4 regions of the Bradyrhizobium sp. I71 genome follow, and region 1 is predicted to be linked to each of the others. Evidence: predicted binding sites of a transcription regulator. Region 1 holds the regulator's gene; each other region holds the start of a gene.
What was found. Region 1 encodes PhoB, which activates phosphate uptake and scavenging genes when phosphate is short. Its sites were predicted from a motif close to TGTCATNNANCTGTCAT; they were not measured.
Positions count from the first base shown of each region.

Region 1 (5,398 bases):
GCCTTCCCGGCGATCAAGGAATACGGCCTGTCGTTCCTGTGGACGCAGCGCTGGGCCCCTTCGGCCGATCCGCCCGTGCTCGGCGCGCTCGGGCCGATGTACGGCACGCTCGTCACCTCCTTCATCGCGATGCTGATCGCCATTCCCGTCGGTCTCGGCATTGCGATCTTCCTCACCGAGCTTTGTCCGCAATGGCTGCGCCGCCCGATCGGCATGGCGATCGAGCTGCTCGCCGGCATTCCCTCGATCATCTACGGCATGTGGGGCTTCTTCGTGCTGGGCCCGTTCCTGGCCAACACGTTCCAGCCCACCATGATCAAGATCTTCGACGGCGTTCCTGTGCTGGGCGCGATCTTCGCCGGTCCCCCGTCCTATCTCAGCCTGTTCAATGCCGCGCTGATCCTCGCCATCATGGTGCTGCCCTTCATCACCTCGATCTCGGTCGACGTGTTCAAGACGGTGCCGCCCGTGCTGAAGGAAGCCGCCTACGGCGTCGGCTGCACCACGTGGGAAGTCGTGCGCAGCGTGGTGATCCCCTATACCCGCGTCGGCATCATCGGCGGCGTCATGCTGGCGCTGGGCCGCGCGCTCGGCGAGACGATGGCCGTGACCTTCATCATCGGCAATTCGTTCCGCATTTCTTCATCGATTTTCGCCCCGGGCACCACGATCTCGGCAGCGATCGCATCCGAGTTCGCCGAGAGCGACGGCTTGCACCAGTCCGGCCTGATCCTGCTCGGCCTGCTCCTGTTCGTGCTGACGTTCTTCGTGCTCGCGGCGGCGCGGCTGATGCTGATGCGCCTGGAAACCAAGGCCGGAAAGTGAAGCCATGAACCCGATCTATTCGCGCCGCCGCCGCTGGGACATCGTCATCCGCGGCCTCTGCATCGCAGCCGCCGCCTTCGGCGTCACCTGGCTCGCGCTGATCCTGATCACGCTGCTCTACAACGGTCTGGCCGGGCTCAACCTTCAGGTCTTCGCCGCAGACACGCCGCCGCCCGGATCGAGCGAGGGCGGCCTGCGCAACGCCATCGTCGGCTCGCTGATCATGACCGCGATCGGCGTCGGTATCGGCGCGCCGCTCGGCATGTTCGCCGGAACCTATCTTGCCGAATACGGCCGCAACGACAAGCTGACCTCGGTCATCCGTTTCATCAACGACATCCTGCTCTCGGCGCCCTCGATCATCATCGGCCTGTTCATCTACGGTGCGGTCGTGGTGCCGATGCGAGGCTTCTCGGCCATCGCTGGCGCGCTGGCGCTCGCCGTGATCGTGATCCCGGTCGTGGTGCGCACCACGGAGGACATGCTGCTGCTGGTGCCGAACCCGCTGCGTGAAGCCGCCAGCGCGCTCGGCCTGCCGCGTTCGCTGGTGATCAAGCGCATCGCCTACCGTGCGGCGCGCTCCGGCCTCATCACCGGCGTGCTGCTCGCCACCGCCCGCGTCGCCGGCGAGACCGCACCGCTGCTGTTCACCGCGCTGTCCAACCAGTTCTTCAGCCTGAGCCTGGACAAGACGATGGCCAACCTGCCGGTGACCATCAACAACTTCGTGCAGAGCCCCTACGCCTACTGGAAGCAACTCGCCTGGAGCGGGGCGCTGCTGATCACCCTGACTGTGCTTGCCCTGAACATTGGCGCCCGCATCCTTGGTGCCGAGAGGACCGCAAAATGAGTGAAATGTCTATTTCCGTAAGCGCGCCGACCGTTCATCCCGGCTCGCAGCCGCTGCCCGAGGCGCCTGCCAAGGTCACCGCGCGCAACCTCAATTTCTACTACGGTGAGCACCATGCGCTGAAGAACATCAATCTGGCGCTCGGCACCAATCGCGTCACGGCCTTCATCGGCCCGTCCGGCTGCGGCAAGTCGACCCTGCTGCGCATCTTCAACCGGATGTACGACCTCTATCCGGGCCAGCGCGCCACCGGCCAGCTGTTGCTCGACCACACCAACATCCTCGACCCCAAGCTCGACCTCAATCTGCTGCGCGCCCGGGTCGGCATGGTGTTCCAGAAGCCGACCCCGTTCCCGATGACGATCTACGAGAACATCGCCTTCGGCATCCGCCTCTACGAGAAGATCTCGAAGTCCGAGATGGACGGTCGCGTGGAGAAGGCGCTGCGCGGCGGTGCGCTGTGGAACGAGGTCAAGGACAAGCTCAACGCCTCCGGCCTGTCGCTCTCCGGCGGCCAGCAGCAGCGCCTCTGCATTGCCCGCACCGTCGCGGTGCGGCCCGAGGTGATCCTGTTCGACGAGCCGTGCTCGGCGCTCGACCCGATCTCGACCGCCAAGGTCGAGGAGCTGATCCAGGAATTGTCCGAGAACTACACGATCGCGATCGTCACCCATAACATGCAGCAGGCGGCGCGCGTCTCCGACAAGACCGCCTTCATGTATCTCGGCGAGTTGATCGAGTTCGACGACACCAGCAAGATATTCACGTCGCCGAGCGACCGGCGCACGCAGGATTACATCACCGGCCGGTTCGGCTGAGGAGACGGAACATGGGTTCTGAACATACCGCAAAGGCTTTCGATACCGACCTCCAGGAACTCACGCGCCTGGTCGCCGAGATGGGCGGCATCGCCGAGCGCATGATCGTCGATTCCGTCGACGCGCTGATCCGCCGCGACGTCACGCTCGGTCAGCGCGTCGTCGCCACCGACGCCGAACTCGACACGCTGCAGAAGCGCATCGAGGAGCGCGCCGTGCTCACCATCGCCCGCCGCCAGCCGATGGCCGTTGATCTGCGCGAGATCGTCGGGGCCATGCGCGTCGCGACCGATCTCGAGCGCATCGGCGATCTCGCCAAGAACATGGGCAAGCGCGTCGCAGCGCTGGAGACGGATTTTCATCCGCTGAAACTGTTCCGCGGCCTGGAACACATGACTGACCTCGTGCAGCAGCAGGTCAAGTCGGTGCTGGACGCCTATGCCGCGCACGATCTGCCGGCAGCGATGGCGGTGTGGAAGGGCGACGAGGAAGTCGACGCCATCTGCACCTCGCTGTTCCGCGAACTCCTCACCTACATGATGGAGGATCCGCGCAACATCTCGTTCTGCATCCATTTGATGTTCTGTGCCAAGAACATCGAGCGGATCGGCGACCACGCCACCAACATCGCCGAGACCGTGTTCTACATGATCGAGGGCCAGGCGATCACCGACAAGCGGCCGAAGGGCGACATGACGAACTTCGCCACGACGATCCCGAATACCTAAGGAGCGACGACAACATGGGCGCACGCATTATGGTGGTTGAGGACGAGGAAGCTCTCACCGAGCTTCTTCGCTACAACCTCGAAGGCGACGGCTATGACGTCGAGACGGTGATGCGCGGCGATGACGCCGACACCCGCCTCAAGGAGCACATTCCCGATCTGATCGTGCTCGACTGGATGCTGCCGGGCCTGTCGGGCATCGAGCTGTGCCGGCGGCTGCGCACCCGGCCCGAGACCAAGCAGCTGCCGATCATCATGCTCACCGCGCGCGGCGAGGAGAGCGAGCGGGTGCGGGGTCTTGCGACCGGCGCCGACGATTACATCGTCAAGCCGTTCTCGGTGCCGGAGCTGCTGGCCCGCGTGAAGGGTCTGCTCAGGCGCGCCAGCCCCGAGCGGCTCGCCACCGTGCTCGCCTATGGCGACATCGAGCTCGATCGCGACAAGCGCCGCGTGGCGCGTTCGGGCCGGCCGATCGATCTCGGCCCGACCGAATATCGTCTGCTGGAGTTCTTCCTGGAGCATCCCGGCCGTGTGTTCTCGCGCGAGCAGCTGCTCGACAGCGTCTGGGGCCGTGACATCTACATCGACGAGCGCACCGTCGACGTCCATATCGGCCGCCTGCGCAAGCTGCTCAATCTCGGCCGCGAGCAGGATCCGATCCGCACCGTCCGTGGCGCCGGCTATGCGCTGGACGATCGGTTTGCGAAGGCGGAGCAGGCGTAAGGTCGGGTGAGTTGTTTGCTGGCAGCTGTGGCCACAATCTCAGCTGTCGTCCCGGGGCGCGCGTAGCGCGAGCCCGGGATCCATAACCACAGGACCTGGTGTGGCGAAGACTCGGAGTGACCATCCCGCGCAACGATTGCGCCCTGTGGTTACGGATCCCCGCGTTCGCGGGGATGACACCGAGCAATTGGAGCCGTCATCGTGTGACGGCTGCGGTCTTGATCAGAGAATTCCGCGAGCTCAGCGCGTGCCCGGCTTCGCCGGTGCGCGGCGGCGATCCGCCGCCGGCTGATACGCCACGCGCGAATGCTGGGCGCAGTAGGGCAGGCCGGAGAGCGCCTTGCCGCCGCAGAAGAAGAAATCCGGGCTCGAGGGGTCGCCGACCGGCCAGTGGCAGGTCGCCTCGTTCAGCTCCAGCAGTGACAGCCGCTGGCTCATCGGCACCACATTGTCGTAGGTGACGGGTTCGGCCTCGACCTCGACCTCGAAGGCCTGCGCCAGCGCGGTGTTGCCGCGGGCGACGGGGCGGGTCACCCGCATCATGTGCTGCGCGGGCCGCGCCTTGCGCGGCCGGGGCGCTGCCGATGAAGGGCTCTTGGCGCGGCCGGACAAGCCGAGCCGGTGCACTTTGCCGATCACGGCATTGCGGGTCACATTGCCGAGCTCCGCCGCGATCTGGCTGGCCGAAAGTCCGGCCTCCCAGAGCTTTTTCAGCTGCTCGACGCGATCATCGGACCAGGTCAAAACCGTCATTGCACCCTTTCCCTCGCTGCGCGCCTGCCATCCTGGGGCCTTCGCAGCGATTGCCTAAGCCTTCAAAAACCCGTGCCGCCAGAATCCCTTAAGGCTCGCCGGGCGCGCTCAAGACGCCCGAACGTTTACGCCGGTACATGAGGACTTAAGGGATCAGAACTGCTGCACGAGATGTCGTATCTGACAGTCCAAACGCTACAATATGGCGTGACTCCCGCGCAAGAGTCCGCCGACTCGCGTCCACATGTTCCGTGGTGAAAAACCCGCAAAATCGGCACCGCAAGACTACGGATTCAGCGTTTCGCGGGGCTTTCCGGGCGGCATTGACACCCGTCTTGCCAAGCATAAGATAGTCCTACGTGCCGCCCTTAAAAGGCGGCACGTTTCGTTTTCCGGGCCGGTCAATGGTGCGTTGCGTAATGCACGCGTCACACCGTCCGCAACATTCAAGTGACGTCATGACCAACAGCGCCGCGCCGCATTTGCTCCCCGTTTTCGCCAGGGCCGACCTCGGTTTCGAGCGCGGAGAAGGCTGCTGGCTGATCGCGACCAATGGCGATCGCTATCTCGATTTCACCTCCGGCGTGGCGGTGAATGCGCTCGGCCATGCGCATCCCACGCTGGTCAAGGCGTTGCAGGAGCAGGCGACGAAGCTCTGGCACATGTCGAACCTGTTCCAGAGCCCGGACGGCGAGAAGCTCG
Region 1 covers NZ_CP059398.1:2,981,942-2,987,339, reverse strand. The annotation lists gene pstC (phosphate ABC transporter permease subunit PstC) at 1-825, shown strand, start outside; gene pstA (phosphate ABC transporter permease PstA) at 830-1,675, shown strand; gene pstB (phosphate ABC transporter ATP-binding protein PstB) at 1,672-2,493, shown strand; gene phoU (phosphate signaling complex protein PhoU) at 2,505-3,221, shown strand; gene phoB (phosphate regulon transcriptional regulator PhoB) at 3,236-3,943, shown strand; gene FJV43_RS14635 (GcrA family cell cycle regulator) at 4,184-4,696, opposite strand; gene FJV43_RS14630 (aspartate aminotransferase family protein) at 5,155-5,398, shown strand, end outside.

Region 2 (5,398 bases), 370 kb from region 1:
CGGATGGGCTGGCCCGGGATCCCCCTCGGGCCGGCCGTTTCCCCTGATTTGCCATTCTGCGGGATTGCGCGCAGCGGCGCATACGCCCCTTACCCGGAGGGGCATTGCTGGCGTGCACGAACCTCGCTAGGCCTGTGATCAAACCTCGACACAGGAGAAGCGAAGGCATGAGTTCTCAAGCCGCCCTAGGTGCCATGAGCGGACTGCGCGTCGTCGATCTCACGCGCGTGCTCGGCGGTCCCTACTGCACCCAGATCCTCGCCGACCATGGCGCCGACGTGATCAAGGTCGAGCCGCCCGCGGGCGACGAGGTGCGCGAATGGGGCCCTCCCTTCCACGAGGAGGACGCGGCCTATTTCGTCGGCATCAACCGCAACAAGCGCTCGATCGGCCTCGACCTCGGCTCCGAGGGCGGCCGCGCGGTGCTGCTCAAGATGCTGGAGACGGCCGACGTCCTGATCGAGAATTTCAAGCCGGGCACGCTGGAGAAATGGGGCATCGGCAACGAGAGCTTGCGCGAAAAATTCCCGCGCCTCGTGCATTGCCGGATCTGCGGTTTCGGTGCCGACGGCCCGCGCGGCGGCAACCCCGGCTATGACGCCATCATCCAGGCCATGACCGGCATGATCGCGGCGACCGGCTCGCCCGAGAGCGGGCCGATGCGGATCGGCGTGCCGCTGGTCGACATCACCACCGGACTCTATGCGGCGATCGGCATCCTGATGGCGCTTTCGGAGCGGCAGCGCTCCGGCAAGGGCCAGTTCCTGGAGACGACGCTGTACGAGACCGGCCTTGCCATCATGCATCCGCACACCGCGAACTATTTCATGCATGGCAAGCCGCCGAGCCTCACCGGCAACGAGCACCCGAACCTCGTGCCCTACGCGATCTTCCCGACCAAGACCGACAACATCTTCATCGGCGTCGGCAATGACGGCACCTTCCGCAAGCTCGCCAAGGAGATCGGCAAGCCCGAGCTCGGCACCGACCCGCGCTTTGCCCGCAACAAGGACCGTATCGCCAATCGCGAGGCGCTGCGTGCCGAGCTTGCCGCCGTGTTCAGCCAGCACGAGGCTGAGCCGCTGTGCAATCGCCTGCTCGCGGCAGGCCTGCCCGCCGGCCCCGTGCAGAAGATCGACCAGGCGTTGACGAATCCGCACACGATCGCGCGCGGCGATATTATCGAGAAGGACTGGTACAAGGGCGTCGCCTCGCCGATCCGGCTCGATCGCTCAAAGCCGAGCCTGCGCCGCCTGCCGCCGAAATTCAGCCAGCACGCGGCGGAGGTGCTCGGCGAGTTCGGCTACTCCAAGGCCGAGATCGACGCGATGGTCGAGAACGGCACGGTCTGCGGCCCCGAGCGCAAGCGCTGAGTGGCGCGATCAAATAAGATCGCGAGCGGCACCGCAAGTGAGCTCCCTCGCCCGCTTGCGGGGGAGGGCCGAGGAGAGGGTGTCTCCGCGACGGGACAATCCCCAGAGGATAAAGCCCTCACCCGGCGCTGCGCGCCGACCTCTCCCGCAAAGCGGGAGAGGTTTGGAGCCCGCGGCCTGACCGTCAGCGTCACACAACGATGCCGCACTGCGGCGCGGACTGCGCATGTGCAGCGTGGGCGGAGGAGTGCGCGCACGGCTTCGCCTATTTGACCGCTTTCCTTTTCAAGCGCTTGCCGCTTTCGTTTCGGCCGCTTACACAGTCATGTGAACGTCATATGGCGCTGCTAGCGCAAGCGCTTCTTCAGTGACGGGCAAGGGAGGTTTCTTGATGGCTCTTCGACATTTTGGTGCGGCTGCCGCATTTGCACTCACGGTCGGCTTGTCGGCTTCGCCGGCCCTGGCTGTGACCGAAATCCAGTGGTGGCACGCGATGACCGGTGCCAACAACGATGTCATCGTCAAGCTCGCCAGCGACTTCAACGCCGCGCAGAGCGACTACAAGGTGATCCCGACCTACAAGGGCAACTACGCCGACACGATGAACGCCGGCATCGCGGCGTTCCGCGCCGGCAACGCGCCGCACATCATGCAGGTGTTCGAGGTCGGCACCGCCACCATGATGGCCGCGACCGGCGCCGTGAAGCCGGTCTACAAGCTGATGGCAGAGACCGGCGAGAAGTTCGATCCGAAGGCCTATCTGCCCGCGATCACCGGCTATTATTCGACCTCGAAGGGCGAGATGCTGTCCTTCCCCTTCAACTCGTCGTCGACCGTCATGTGGGTCAATCTCGACGAGCTGAAGAAGGCGAATGTCGAGATCCCGAAGACCTGGCCCGAAGTGTTCGATGCCGCCAAGAAACTGAAGGCGGCCGGCCACGCGACCTGCGGCTTCTCGAACTCCTGGGTCACCTGGGTCAATCTCGAACAGCTCTCCGCCTGGCACAACGTGCCGCTCTCGACCAAGGCCAACGGCCTCGACGGCTTCGACACCGTGCTCTCCTTCAACGGACCGCTCCAGGTCAAGCATCTCGAAAATCTGGTCGAGCTCCAGAAGGACAAGACCTACGACTATGCCGGCCGCACCAACACCGGCGAAGGCCGCTTCACGTCGGGCGAATGCCCGCTCTACCTGACCTCGTCGGCGTTCTTCGGCAACGTCAAGGCGCAGGCCAAGTTCGCCTTCACCGCGGTGCCGATGCCCTATTATCCCGACGTGAAGGGCGCGCCGCAGAACTCGATCATCGGCGGCGCCTCGCTCTGGATCATGGGCGGCAAGTCGGCCGACGAATACAAGGGCGTCGCGAAATTCCTGACCTTCCTCTCGGACACCGATCGCCAGGTCTATATCCACAAGTCCTCGGGCTATCTGCCGATCACCAAGGCGGCCTATGAGAAGGCCAAGGCCGAAGGCTTCTACAAGGACCAGCCCTATCTCGAGACCCCGCTGCTCGAGCTGACCAACAAGGAGCCGACCGAGAACTCTCGCGGCCTGCGCCTCGGCAACATGGTGCAGCTCCGCGACGTCTGGGCGGAAGAGATCGAGCAGGCGCTGGCCGGCAAGAAGACCGCCAAGCAGGCGCTGGATGCGGCCGTCGAGCGCGGCAACACCATGCTGCGGCAGTTCGAAAAGACCGCCGTGAAGTAAGGCGACAAGCGGCAGGCCGGTGAAGCCGGCCTGCCGCTGCTGCGGGCATCATGCAAAAGCAAGCCATCTTCCAATCCAAGCTGTTGCCCTACGCGCTGGTTGCGCCGCAGCTCGCGATCGTCCTGATTTTCTTCTACTGGCCGGCCTTGCAGGCGGTGATCCAGTCCTTCCTGCTCCAGGACGCCTTCGGCCTCTCGACCAGCTTCGTCTGGTTCGAGAACTATATCGACCTGTTCAAGGAGCCCGCCTATTTCGAGGCGATCCTGCGCACCTTCTTCTTCTCGTTCGCGATCGCGGTGTCGTCGCTGTCGTTCGCGCTGCTGCTCGCCGTGATGGCGGACAAGCCGCTGCGCGGCTCGATGCTCTACCGCACGCTGCTGATCTGGCCCTATGCGGTAGCGCCGCCGGTCGTCGGCGTGCTCTGGATCTTCATGCTGCATCCCTCGCTGGGCGTGCTCTCGCGCTATCTGCGGGCCCTCGGCATCGACTGGAATCCGCTGCTCGACGGCGACCAGGCCGCGGCGCTGATCATCCTCGCCGCCGCCTGGAAGCAGATCTCCTACAATTTCCTGTTCTTCCTCGCCGGCCTGCAGAGCATCCCTCGAAGCGTGCTCGAGGCCGCCGCGATCGACGGCGCGCGCCCGATGCGGCGGTTCTGGACCGTGACCTTCCCGCTGCTGTCGCCGACCATCTTCTTCCTCCTGGTCGTCAACATCGTCTACGCCTTCTTCGATACGTTCGGCATCATCGACACCATGACCCGGGGCGGCCCCGGCAAGTCGACCGAGACGCTGGTCTACAAGGTCTATACCGACGGCCTGCTCGGCGGAAATCTCGGCAGCTCTGCGGCACAGTCGGTGATCCTGATGATCATGGTCATCGTGCTGACGGGCATCCAGTTCCGCTTCGTCGAACGCAAGGTGACCTACTGATGGTCGAGGAAGAGGGCTTCCGGCGCTACGTCGCCCACATCATCCTGTGGATCGGGATCGCGATCGTCGCCTTCCCGGTCTATCTCGCCTTCATCGCCTCCACCCAGGACAACGCGGTGATCGCCAACGGCCAGATGTCGCTGCTGCCGGGCGGTCATTTCCTCGAGACCTACTACCAGACGATTTTCGTCGGCACGAGCGGCTCGACCCGCGAGCCGGTCGGCAACATGATGCTGAACTCGCTGGTGATGGCGCTGCTGATCGCCGTCGGCAAGATCGCGATCTCGATCATCTCGGCCTATGCGATCGTCTATTTCCGCTTTCCGTTCCGGATGCCGATCTTCTGGCTGATCTTCATCACGTTGATGCTGCCGGTCGAGGTGCGCATCTATCCGACCTACAAGATCGTTGCCGACCTGCACATGCTCGACAGCTATGCGGGTCTCTCGCTGCCGCTGATCGCCTCGGCCACCGCGACGCTGCTGTTCCGCCAGTTCTTCATGACGGTGCCGGACGAATTGCTGGAGGCCTCACGCATCGACGGCGCAGGTCCCTTCCGCTTCTTCTGGGATACGCTGCTGCCGCTGTCGCGCACCAACATGGCGGCGCTGTTCGTGATCCTGTTCATCCTCGGCTGGAATCAATATCTCTGGCCGCTGCTGATCACCACGCGCGACGACATGCAGACCATCCAGATCGGCATCCGCAAGATGATCACCACCACCGACGCGCTGACCGAATGGCCGATCGTGATGGCGACCGCCGTGCTGGCCATGCTGCCGCCGGTGTTCGTCGTCGTCGTCATGCAGAAGCTGTTCGTGCGCGGACTGGTCGAGACGGAAAAGTGAAGATGGCGAATAGTGAGTGGCGAGCAGCGAATGGGGTCGCTGCGTCCGCCTTGCGTACCAACCAGTCCCCATTCGCCACTCCCTATTCGCTATTCGCCGGAAAATCCCATGGCTAACGTCACCCTGCGCAACGTCCGCAAGACCTATCCCGGCGGCTTCGAAGCCATCAAGGGCGTCGACGTCGATGTCGGCGACGGACAGTTCTGCGTGCTGGTCGGCCCCTCCGGCTGCGGCAAGTCCACGCTGCTGCGCATGGTCGCGGGACTCGAAACGGTCACCGGCGGCGAGATCGACATCGGCGGCCGGATCGTCAACGGAATCGAGCCCGCCGACCGCGACATCGCGATGGTGTTCCAGAACTACGCGCTCTATCCGCATATGAGCGTCTACAACAACATGGCCTACGGCCTGCGCAACCGCGGCATGGCGGAGGCGGAGATCAGGACCCGCGTCGACGAAGCCGCGCGCATCCTCGAGCTCACATCTATGCTGGAGCGCAAGCCGCGCCAGCTCTCGGGCGGCCAGCGCCAGCGCGTC
Region 2 covers NZ_CP059398.1:3,355,079-3,360,476, forward strand. The annotation lists gene FJV43_RS16290 (CaiB/BaiF CoA-transferase family protein) at 168-1,373, shown strand; gene ugpB (sn-glycerol-3-phosphate ABC transporter substrate-binding protein UgpB) at 1,765-3,081, shown strand; gene ugpA (sn-glycerol-3-phosphate ABC transporter permease UgpA) at 3,132-4,013, shown strand; gene ugpE (sn-glycerol-3-phosphate ABC transporter permease UgpE) at 4,013-4,861, shown strand; gene FJV43_RS16310 (sn-glycerol-3-phosphate import ATP-binding protein UgpC) at 4,970-5,398, shown strand, end outside.
Region 2: a site for PhoB is predicted at 1,695-1,711, ahead of ugpB (sn-glycerol-3-phosphate ABC transporter substrate-binding protein UgpB). Genes of this name have one in related genera too.

Region 3 (5,398 bases), 170 kb from region 1:
TGTCGGTCGCAATGGCGGCCTTGAGCTCGACAAGGATTATTTCGTGAGCTTCCCCGACGGATATCGTGCGCACCAGATCAGGCTCGAGGGCGGCGATTGTTCGACGGATTCCTTTTGCTATCCGTCGGTCTAGATTGGGAGCACGCGAGCCCGGCACTCGGCTGGCTGTGGCTCGCGCTTGTTGCGAGCGGTCTCTACCACGGGGTCAATCCGGGCATGGGCTGGCCGCTCGCCGTTTCGGCCGGGCTCATGGACAAGAGCCCGCGTGCGCTTTTCCGCGCCTTGTGGGCCCTGTCCGCCGGGCATCTGCTCGCAACGTTTCTCGTGCTGCTGCCATTCGCGTTCCTGCTCGTGCTGGCGGAGTGGCAGCGTCCGATCCAGCTAGTCGCGAGCCTTCTCGTCATCGGCTTCGGCGTCTATCGGTTGATCGTTCGGCGCCATCCCCGCGCGCTGGCACGAATTCCGCCGACGCAATTGGTGCTCTGGTCGTTTGCCGTCGCCATTGCGCACGGCGCCGCCTTGATGCTCGTGCCGATCTATCTTGGGCTTTGCCAGGCCTTCGAGCTCGATGCCGGACATGAGGCGGCGGGCGAGTTGATGAAGGCAAGCGTCGGGATGGCGGCGCTGGTGTCCCTGGTGCACGTTGCCGCCATGGTCAGCGCCGGCGGGTGTCTGGCCTGGCTGGTCTACCGTTATCTGGGGTTGAGGTTCGTCTCGCGAAGCTGGTTCAATCTGGATGCGGTCTGGGCGACCAGCCTCGTCCTGGTCGGCGCCGTGGCGCTCGCCTTCAATCTTGCGAGCTGACTGTGAGGCCTATCGCGTCAGCGCCCACTCGCCGACGATGCGGAAACGACCCTTCGCCTCGTCCTGCTTGAACAGTGCGAGGCGGTCGATCGCCAGCGCGCCGAGACGAAGCGACGCAAACCGGGCCCGTAACATCTCCAGAATCGGCCCGCGGCGCTCTGCATCCAGCCGGCCGGTGAGCGTCATGTGGAAGCGGAATTCCTCCATCACGTAAGGGTAGCCCCAACGGTCGAGATAATCGCGCTGCCGCTCGGTGAGTTTTTCGGGCTTGCGCCGCGCACGATCTTCCGCGGTGAGAACCGCGCGGAAGGAGTCGAATTCACGGACGCAATCGGCGGCAAATTGCTGAATCTCGTCAACCGGCTCGGCGGGAATGACGGCAATGAAGCCGCTGATGGTATCGACGACGGGCCGGATCACTGGAATTGTCCGCGATTGGCCGGCGAACGTCGCGCAGGCCGCCATGAGCTCGGCCTCGGTCCTGCCCGATGCCAGCGCCATCGGCGCCTTCAGCGTGGCGTGAAAGCCGTATTTGCGGGGATCGGCGGTGATGTCGCGCCAGTCCGGAGCAATCTGCAGCGCCTCGGGCGGAAACGGCACCTCGTCGCCCGTGTGGGCGTCATAGCCGAGCAGCTCGGCGCCGAAGCGGGAGAGGGCGCCGTCGGCGCCGGCGGCAAAATAGATCGCGTAGCGGGGGAAACCTGTCATCACCTCAGCATAGCCAATTTAAGCCGCGGCGACAGCCTCGCGCGGCGCCGCCACAGCAGTGAGCAGCCTTGTCGCGTCGGTGAGATGCACGAGCTTGCCGCCTGAGATCACCGCGATCAGCCGCGGCCGCAGCTTCACGCTGTCGTCGACGAGGAGAATGTCGGCGCGGCGTCCCTCCGCGAGCATGCCGCGATCGGCAAGGCCGGTCGCGCGCGCCGGGCCGGCGGAGACCAGATCCCAGGCCTGTGCCAGCGGCACCACGCCATCGGCGGCGAGCCGGAACGCGGCGAGCAGCTGCGCGGGATAATAATAATCCGAGGCCAGCACCGAGCAGAGCCCCTTGGCGATCATGTCGGAGGCCTTGGTCCAGCCGGTGTGGCTGCCGCCGCGCACGACGTTCGGCGCGCCATAGACGATGGCATCGCCGTGGCTTGCCGCCGCCCGGGCCGTCTCCTCGTTGATCGGAAACTCCGCGATGTCAGCGCCGAGCTCGCGAAATTCCCGGCGCATCGCCGGCGTCGCGTCGTCGTGCGAGAGCATCCGCACCTCGGCCGCGCGGGCAGAAGCGGCGAGGCGCGACACCGAAGCGGGCACCTCATCGGCGCGCGAAACCACGCGCTCGACCAGCCGGTCGAATTCCTCGCTCGAAAGGCCAGTGCGCTCCACCATGCGGTTGCGCTTGCGCGGCTTGGACATGTCGGCGACGGTGCCGTCCATGTGGTCGTTGAAGGCGAACAGGTCGACGCGGCCCTCGGCGAGCCACTGGGCGATCTCGGCCTCGGCGTCGAGATTGTAGGTCTCGTGCCGCAGATGGAAGCGGGTGTCGGCGGCGAATTGCGGACGCTGCCGCTCGATCGCCTCCATCAGGCCGCGCGCATTGTCGGCGCTGCGCAGGCCCGGCTCCCAGGAGCAGGTCGTGGCGTGAAAGACGGTGGTGATGCCGTTGCCGATCGCCTGGCGGTCGCTGTCGGCGAGCGCGACGTCGATCGGAAAATCGACGCCGGCGCGCGGCATCATCTGTCGCTCGAAGGCATCGCCATGCAAATCGACGATGCCGGGCAGCACCAGCAGGTCGCGGGCATCGATCGCCAGCCGCGAACGGCCGCGCGAAGCATCGACCTGTGCAATATCCGTTCCGGACACGAGAAGCGAGGTTTCGGCGAATTCGGCGCCGATCAGGGCCCGGCCGCCTTCGAGGAATATGTCTGTCACGCGATCGCGCTTCGTTTGCTGGCAGGGGGATTGGTGAGAGAGCTCGCCCGTGCTTCGTATGTCGAAAGAAAATGTTCAATCCCGAGCTTGCGGAAATCGGGCAGCGCCTCGCGCAATTTGTCGTGATCCCAGTCCCACCAGGCGAGCTTCGCAAGGCGCCCGGCGATCTCCTCCGAGAACCGTCGCCGCACGATACGGGCCGGATTGCCGGCGACGATGGTGTAGGCCGGCACGTCCTTGGTGACGATGGCGCCGGCGGCGATCACCGCGCCGGTGCCGATGTTGCGACCCGGCAACACGATCGCGCCATGGCCGATCCAGACGTCGTGGCCGATATGGATATGATGCTGGCGCCGCCAGTCGAAGAACTCGGCATCGTCGCTCTCACCCTCGAAATAGGCGCTGGAGCGGTAGGTGAAGTGCGCCTGTGTCGTGCGGTGCATCGGATGGTTGCCGGGATTGATGCGCGTCATCGCCGCGATCGAGCAGAACTTTCCGATGGTGGTGTAGGTGATCTGCGAATCGTTGACGACATAGGAGTAATCGCCCATCGCCACTTCATGCAGGATCGTGCGCGCGCCAACCTCGGTATAGGCGCCGAGCCGGGTCTCATGCAGTTTGGCCGAGGGGTCGATGGTCGGCTGAACCGAAAGAGCTTTGGCGGCCATGTTGCATCCGAGCTGCGAGGGCGGGCGTTCCTCTTCGAGCGGCTTGATGACGGTGTCATGACGGCGAGATGACAGGGGATGAAGCGCGCAGGATCGCCGCACTGCAACGGCGCTGTCACACAAGTGTTAAGCATGGACGTTAGCGGTTGCCTCCAGCTACTCTGGAGCCCTGCATGCTGGTGGTCGATGGTCTGACGTGTCGCTTCGGCGTGAAAGCCGCGGTGGACGACGCTTCGTTTGAGGTTTCCCCCGGCGGCTTCGTCGGTGTAATCGGGCGCTCGGGCGCCGGCAAGTCGACATTGTTGCGGACGATCAACCGCCTTGCGACACCGTCGCAGGGCCGCATCCTGTTCGACGGCCTCGACGTCACCGCGTTGCGCGGCAAGGAGCTGCGGCAGTGGCGTGCCCGTTCGGCCATGATCTTCCAGCAGTTCAACCTGGTCGGCCGGCTCGACGTGCTCACCAATGTGCTGATGGGACGCCTCGCGACGATGCCGGCCTGGCGCTCGCTGCTGCAGGCCTGGCCCGAGCAGGACAAGGCGCTGGCGATGTCCGCACTGGAACAGTTCGACATCGCCTCGCTCGCCGCCCAGCGCGCCGATCAGCTCTCGGGCGGCCAGCAGCAGCGCGTGGCGATCGCCCGCGCATTGGTGCAGCAGCCCGATATTATTCTGGCCGACGAGCCGATCGCCTCGCTCGACCCGCGCAACACCAAGATCGTGATGGATGCGCTGCTGCGCATCAACAAGCATTTCGGCATCACCGTGCTCTGCAACCTGCATTCGCTCGATCTCGCCCGCAGCTATTGCGACCGCCTGATCGGCATGGCCGCGGGCCGCGTGGTGTTCGACGGCGCGCCGTCCGCGCTGACCGACCAGGTTGCGCGCGAGCTCTACGATCTCGAGGCCAACGAGGCCATGGGTGGCATGCCTGTGCCCGCGTCCGCCGGCGTCCCGGCGCTCGGAACGGCCGCTGCGGCCTGAGCCGCGGCGCATCCTTTGAATTGCAAGTTCTTGCGTCAACCGACCCCAACCGATGAAGAGGGTATCATGATCACTCGCAGACTAGTCCTTGCCGGCGCCGCCGCGCTCGCGTTCACGGCCTCCGCCTCGGCGAGCGACTGGAAGACCAAATATCCCGAGCTGACCTTCGCGGTCGTGCCGGCCGAGAACGCCTCGGGCGTCACCGAGCGCTGGGCGCCGTTCATGACCTATCTCTCCAAGGAACTGGGCGTGAAGGTCACGCTGCGCATCGCCAACGACTACGCCGCCGTGATCGAAGGCCAGCGCGCCGGCAACATCCATATTGCGAGCTACGGCTCGGCTTCGTTCGCCCGCGCCCGCCTCACCGGCGTCAAGACCGACGCTTTCGCCAACGACATCAACGCCGACGGCTCCACCGGCTATTATTCGGTGTTCTTCGTCAAGGCGAACAGCGCCTACAAGAAGATCGACGACCTCAAGGGCAAGAACCTCGGCCTGGTCGATCCGAACTCGACGTCGGGCAACAACGTGCCGCGCTTCGAGCTCGACAAGATGGGCATCCACGACGCCGACACCTATTTCAGCAAGGTCGTCTTCACCGGCAGCCACGAGAACGCGATGCTGGCGCTGGCGCAGGGAACGGTCGACGTCGCGGCCAACCAGTGGACCACCGACGACGATTCGACGCTGGCCCAAATGCTGACCAAGGGCATGCTGAAGAATGCCGACGGCTCGGCGATGAAGAAGGACGACTTCCGCATCGTCCACAAGTCGGCACCGATCATCAACGGTCCCTACGCCTACAACTCCGACTTGCCGGACGACGCCAAGGCGGCCATCGCGAAGGCCTTCTTCGACGCGCCGGCGAAGGATAAGGCGGCGTTCGATCGCCTCCAGGACGGCCAGAAGAAGGGTTTCAATCACGCCACCACCAAGGATTGGGACGGCACGATCGAGCTGATCAAGTTCGTCGATGCGCTGCGTAAAAAGAAGGCGTCCTGAGTTTTTGGGACGATGCACCTG
Region 3 covers NZ_CP059398.1:2,807,714-2,813,111, reverse strand. The annotation lists gene FJV43_RS13830 (selenium-binding family protein) at 1-133, shown strand, start outside; gene FJV43_RS13825 (hypothetical protein) at 217-804, shown strand; gene FJV43_RS13820 (DUF1045 domain-containing protein) at 814-1,512, opposite strand; gene FJV43_RS13815 (alpha-D-ribose 1-methylphosphonate 5-triphosphate diphosphatase) at 1,531-2,724, opposite strand; gene FJV43_RS13810 (chloramphenicol acetyltransferase) at 2,721-3,392, opposite strand; gene phnC (phosphonate ABC transporter ATP-binding protein) at 3,566-4,375, shown strand; gene phnD (phosphonate ABC transporter substrate-binding protein) at 4,442-5,377, shown strand.
Region 3: a site for PhoB is predicted at 3,450-3,466, ahead of phnC (phosphonate ABC transporter ATP-binding protein). Genes of this name have one in related genera too.

Region 4 (5,398 bases), 180 kb from region 1:
GGTCGGCTCGTCCATGAACACCAGCCGCGGCTCGGTGACGAGGTTGCGGGCGATCTGAAGACGCTGCCGCATGCCGCCGGAATAGGTGCGGGGAGCATCGTCGATGCGCGCGACGTCGATCTCGACGCGGGTGAGCCAGTCCGACGCGGTCTCGCGGATGCGGCCGTAGTGGTTCCACCCCACCGCCATCAGCCGCTCGCCGACATTGGCACCGGCCGAGACCGCCATGCGCAGACCCTGCGCGGGGTCCTGGTGCACAAAACCCCAATCGGTGCGGAACAGGAAGCGCCGCTCGGCTTCACCCAGCGTCGTAAGATCGCGCGTGACGCCGTCGCGCATCCGGTAGGACACATGGCCGGCGCTCGGTGCCAGCTGGCCCGACAGCATCTGCAGAAGCGTCGACTTGCCCGAGCCCGACTCGCCGACGATCGCCAGCACCTCGCCGGGATAGAGCGCGAAGGAGACGTCGCGGCAGGCGGCGATGCGACCGAAGGACTTGCTGAGGGACTCCGCCACCAGCAGCGGCTGGTCGTTTTCAAGTGTATCGAGATCGGCCAAGCCTTGATCAACCATGTGAGCCCGCCTTTTCCCTGTACGGCGCAGCGCTGAGACTGCCGTGATGGCCGGCGGCCTGGCGGCCCTCGCAATAATCGGTGTCCGAGCAGACGAACATCCGCCCGCCCTTGTCGTCGGTGACGATCTCATCGAGATAGGAATTTTCCGCCCCGCAGAGCGCGCAGGGCGCGTTGAAGCGGTAGGGCTCGAACGGGTGATCCTCGAAATCGAGCGAGACCACCTGCGTATAGGGCGGGATCGCGTAGATGCGCTTCTCGCGGCCGGCGCCGAACAATTGCAGCGCGGGAGAATTGTCCATCTTGGGATTGTCGAATTTCGGCGTCGGGGACGGATCCATCACGTAGCGCGCGTTCACCTTCACCGGATAGGCGTAGGCGGTCGCGATGTGGCCGAAGCGGGCGATGTCCTCGTAGAGCTTCACGTGCATCAGGCCGTACTCGGCGAGCGCGTGCATGCGCCGCGTCTCGGTCTCGCGCGGCTCGAGGAAACGCAACGGCTCGGGGATCGGCACCTGATAGACCAGCACCTGGTTTTCCCTCAGCGCCATCTCCGGGATGCGGTGACGAGTCTGGATCACCGTCGCCTCCGCCGTCGCGGTCGTCGTCGCAACGCCCGCGGTCTTGGCGAAGAACTTTCGGATCGAGATCGCGTTGGTGGTGTCGTCGGAGCCCTGGTCGATCACCTTCAGCACGTCCTGGGGACCGAGGATCGCGGCGGTGACCTGCACGCCGCCGGTGCCCCAGCCATAGGGCATCGGCATTTCGCGGCTGGCGAACGGCACCTGATAGCCGGGAATGGCGATCGCCTTCAGGATCGCACGGCGGATCATCCGCTTGGTCTGCTCGTCGAGATAGGCGAAGTTGTAGGCGGGCGCGTTCATTCCGCGGCTTCCTTCATGGCATCAGGCGCATTGGCATCCGCGAACTCCTGCCGCAGCTTGCGCAACAAGCCGAGCTCGGACTGGAAGTCGACATAGTGCGGCAGCTTCAGATGCTCGACGAAACCGGTCGCCTGGACGTTGTCCGAATGCGACATCACGAATTCTTCGTCTTGCGCAGGGGCGAGTGCCTCCTCGCCGAGCTCGCGGGCCCGCAATGCGCGATCGACCAGCGCCATCGACATGGTCTTGCGCTCGCTCTGGCCGAAGGCAAGACCGTAGCCGCGAGTGAAGCACGGCGCTTCCGTCGCAGAACCCTTGAACTGGTTGACCATCTGGCACTCGGTCAGTTCGATCGAGCCGAGCGGCACGGCGAAGCCGGCGTCTTCCGCGATGAATTCGACCTCGACCTCGCCGAAGCGGATCTCGCCCGCGAAGGGGTGGTTGCGGCCATAGCCGCGCTGGGTGGAATAGCCCATCGCCAGCAGGAAGCCTTCGTCGCCGCGCGCAAGGTTCTGCAGGCGCAGGTCGCGATCCGCCGGGAAGTTCAGCGGCTCACGGGTAAGATCGCCGACGCTGGCGCCGTCCTCGGCTTGGGGCGAGGATTCGATCAGCCCGTCGCGTCCGAGAATGTCGGTCACGCGCGGCGTTGGCGCGGTGGGCGCTTCAGCCGTCGCTGGCGCGTCGGGAACGAAGCCTTCGGCGAGCGAGGGGTCGAGCAGGCGATGGGTATAGTCGAAGGTCGGCCCGAGGATCTGCCCGCCGGGAATGTCCTTGAAGGTCGAGGACACGCGCCGCTGCACCCGCATGGCGCCGGTGTCGACCGGCTCGCTGGTGCCGAAGCGCGGCAGGGTGGCGCGGAAGGCGCGGACCAGGAAGATCGCCTCGATCAGATCGCCGCGCGCCTGCTTGATTGCGAGCGCCGCGAGCTCGCGATCGTAGAGCGAGCCTTCGCTCATGACGCGGTCGACGGCGAGGCCGAGCTGCTCGGAGATCTGGTCGAGCGTGACCTCCGGAACGCTCTGGTCGCCGCGCCGCTTATGCGCGAGCAGGCGATGGGCGTTCTCGATGGCGCGTTCGCCGCCCTTGACTGCGACATACATGCTTCAGCTTCCCTTGTTCACGACGCGCGTGGTGCGCGGGATCGCAACCACGGCGTCATCGGCGACCAGCACCACGTCGATGCCCCGCGGAAACAGCGCCTCGTTGATCCGCAGGCGCTCGAACAGGTCGAAAGGCCTGATCGACGCCTGCAGCGTCGCGACCCCGTCGATGCCGGGGCCGCGCAGCTCGAAGCTGCGCCCGGAGGCAAGGCTGTCGACCTGAATGATCACCGTCGTCGAACGATCCGGATATTCGCTCGTCCCGAGCGCAAACCGGTCGAACGGCGGAAGCGCCGTGCCGTCGCTGATCAGCGCAAAGCTCGCGATCGAACAATCCCGCACCACCGGCGCGCCGGTATGAAATTTCAGCCATTTCACCAGGTCGGAGCTCTCCACCATCCGCGCATCGAGCCAGAGCGGCGTGTCGTGGTCGAACAGCGTGAGCGCGATTGCGGCGGTGCCGCGCATCATCGGCCCCGGCGCCCCCGCCATCGGCACGATGCGCTGAACCGAGCCCGGCCGCGCCATGGCGTCCATAACGGAGCGAAAGGTCGATTGTGCCGACAGCACCTTGTCGGCAAAACCCGGCGGCAGTTCCGCAATCGTGGTCATGATCTCAGCCCTCACCGCGCACCATGGTGTAGAAATCAACCTTCGTCGCGGCGGTCTCGGCCGCCGCCTGCTTGCGCCGAATCATAAGCTGCTCTCGCAAGGGCGCGATGACACCCCGCTCCACCGCGCCGCCGTAATCACGGGACTGGACCAGCGCATCGCACAACGCGATCAGCCGCGCCTTGTCTCCGTCACGGCCGAGCGTGTAGCCGAACCCGACCTCGCCGCTCGCAAGCCGCACCGCGGCACGCGACACCGTCGCCTCGCCGAGATTGAACGGCGCGCCGTCGCCGCCGACCCGGCCGCGCAGCATGACGAGGCCGTTTTCGGGCGCCCGCAGATCCTGATGGGCCGGAAGGGCCAAGTTGCGGAGGCGAGCGGCGATCTCGCCCGCCTCCGCTTGCGCCAGCACCGCCATCGCGGCTCTGCGCTGGGCTTGCTGATTGTTGTGCTGCGTCACCTGGTCCACCGAACTTGCCGCATCGAAGTTGTCTATGATAATAGACAACTTCATACGGATACGCCATGACTGTTTCGTGACAATGATGTGATTTCTGGGGTAGGTTTCCCGCGACATGAGCATGCAGGACACAGCCTCCTCGGGCGTCGCGCTATGGCGCCTCGTTGCCGACGGCATCGAGCGCGGCATCGCCGACGGCCGCTTTGCGGCCGGCGACAAGCTGCCGGGCGAGATGGAGATCGCCGAAACCTATCGCGTCAACCGCCACACCGTGCGGCGTGCGCTGGCTGCGCTCGCCGAGCGCGGCCTGGTGCGGGCCGAGCGCGGCAGCGGAACCTATGTCGAGGCGCAGAAGCTCGCCTATCCGCTGCGCTCGCGCACGCGTTTTTCCGAGATCGTCGGTGCGGGCGGCCGGGAACCGCATGGGCGGCTGATCGATGCGACCGACGATGTCGCGACGCGCGAGCTCGCGCGGGAGCTGGGACTGAAGACCGGCGCGCCTTTGATGCGGATCGAGGCGATCCGCCTCGCCGACCGCACGCCGATCTGCGTGTCCACCACCTGGCTGTCGGCGGAACGGTTTCCGGACGCCGGCGCCGTGTTCGCGGCGACGCGCTCGATGACCAAGCTTCTCGCGCATTACGGCGTGCGCGACTATCGCCGCGGCGCGACCCGAATCACGGCCGGCATCGTCGATGCGACCGATGCCTCACGGCTCGATCTGGCGCTGGGCCGGCCGATCCTGGTGGTCGATGCCACCGACAACGATCTCACGGGCAAGCCGCTGCTGACAAAGCACTCGCGCTTCGCGGCGGAACGGGTGGAATTTCTGGTGGAGTCGTAGCTCTTCCCTCTCCCCTTGTGGGAGAGTGCCGTAGGATGGGCAAAGGCGCACTTGCGCCGTGCCCACCCTCTATCCTGTTCTCGGTAGAAAGGGTGGGCACGCTGCGCCTTGCCCACCCTACGGCATCGCCGATCACGCCACAGCCCGCCTGCCGATGATCGCAAAGCGCAGCTTGCCCGAGATGAAATCGATCGCGGCCACCGCAACCAAAATCATCAGGATCAGGAACGAGACCTTCTGCCATTCCAGCACGCGGATCTGCTCGGCGAGCTGGAGGCCGATGCCGCCGGCGCCGACGATGCCGATGATGGTGGCCGAGCGGGTGTTCGATTCGATGAAGTAGAGCACCTGGCCGGCGATGACGGGCAGGACCTGCGGCAACAGGCCGAAGCGGATCTCGTGCAGCGCGCTGCCGCCGGAGGCGCGGATGCCCTCGACCTGCTTCCGGTCGGCGCCCTCGAACGCCTCCGAGAACAGCTTTCCGAAGGCGCCGAAATCCGACACCGCGATGGCGAGCACGCCGGCGAACGGGCCGAGCCCGACCACGTTGATCCACACCAGCGCCCAGATCAGCGTATCGACGCCGCGAATCGAATCCAGGAACCGGCGGACGGGAAAGCGCAGAATGCTCGACGGCACGATGTTGCGCGCCGCCAGCAGGCTCACCGGCAAGGCAAACAGCGCCCCCAGCGTGGTGCCGAGCAACGCGATCGACAGCGTCTCGCCGAGCGCCTTCAGATAAATGGGCAGAGACGAGCCGGGATCGGGCGGGATCATCATCAGGCTGATCCAGCCGAGCTGGCTGAGGCCGGCGAAGAAGCGCGACGGCGAGAAGTCGAGATCGACGAGGCCGTAAGTGAGGATCGCGAACGCCAGGACGATCATGGCGGGCGTCGCGAGCCGCGCCGAGGCCGGCCGCTCGAACA
Region 4 covers NZ_CP059398.1:2,801,329-2,806,726, forward strand. The annotation lists gene phnK (phosphonate C-P lyase system protein PhnK) at 1-558, opposite strand, end outside; gene FJV43_RS13765 (alpha-D-ribose 1-methylphosphonate 5-phosphate C-P-lyase PhnJ) at 566-1,456, opposite strand; gene FJV43_RS13770 (carbon-phosphorus lyase complex subunit PhnI) at 1,453-2,556, opposite strand; gene phnH (phosphonate C-P lyase system protein PhnH) at 2,560-3,168, opposite strand; gene phnG (phosphonate C-P lyase system protein PhnG) at 3,173-3,637, opposite strand; gene phnF (phosphonate metabolism transcriptional regulator PhnF) at 3,744-4,472, shown strand; gene phnE (phosphonate ABC transporter, permease protein PhnE) at 4,605-5,398, opposite strand, start outside.
Region 4: a site for PhoB is predicted at 3,694-3,710, ahead of phnF (phosphonate metabolism transcriptional regulator PhnF). Genes of this name have one in related genera too.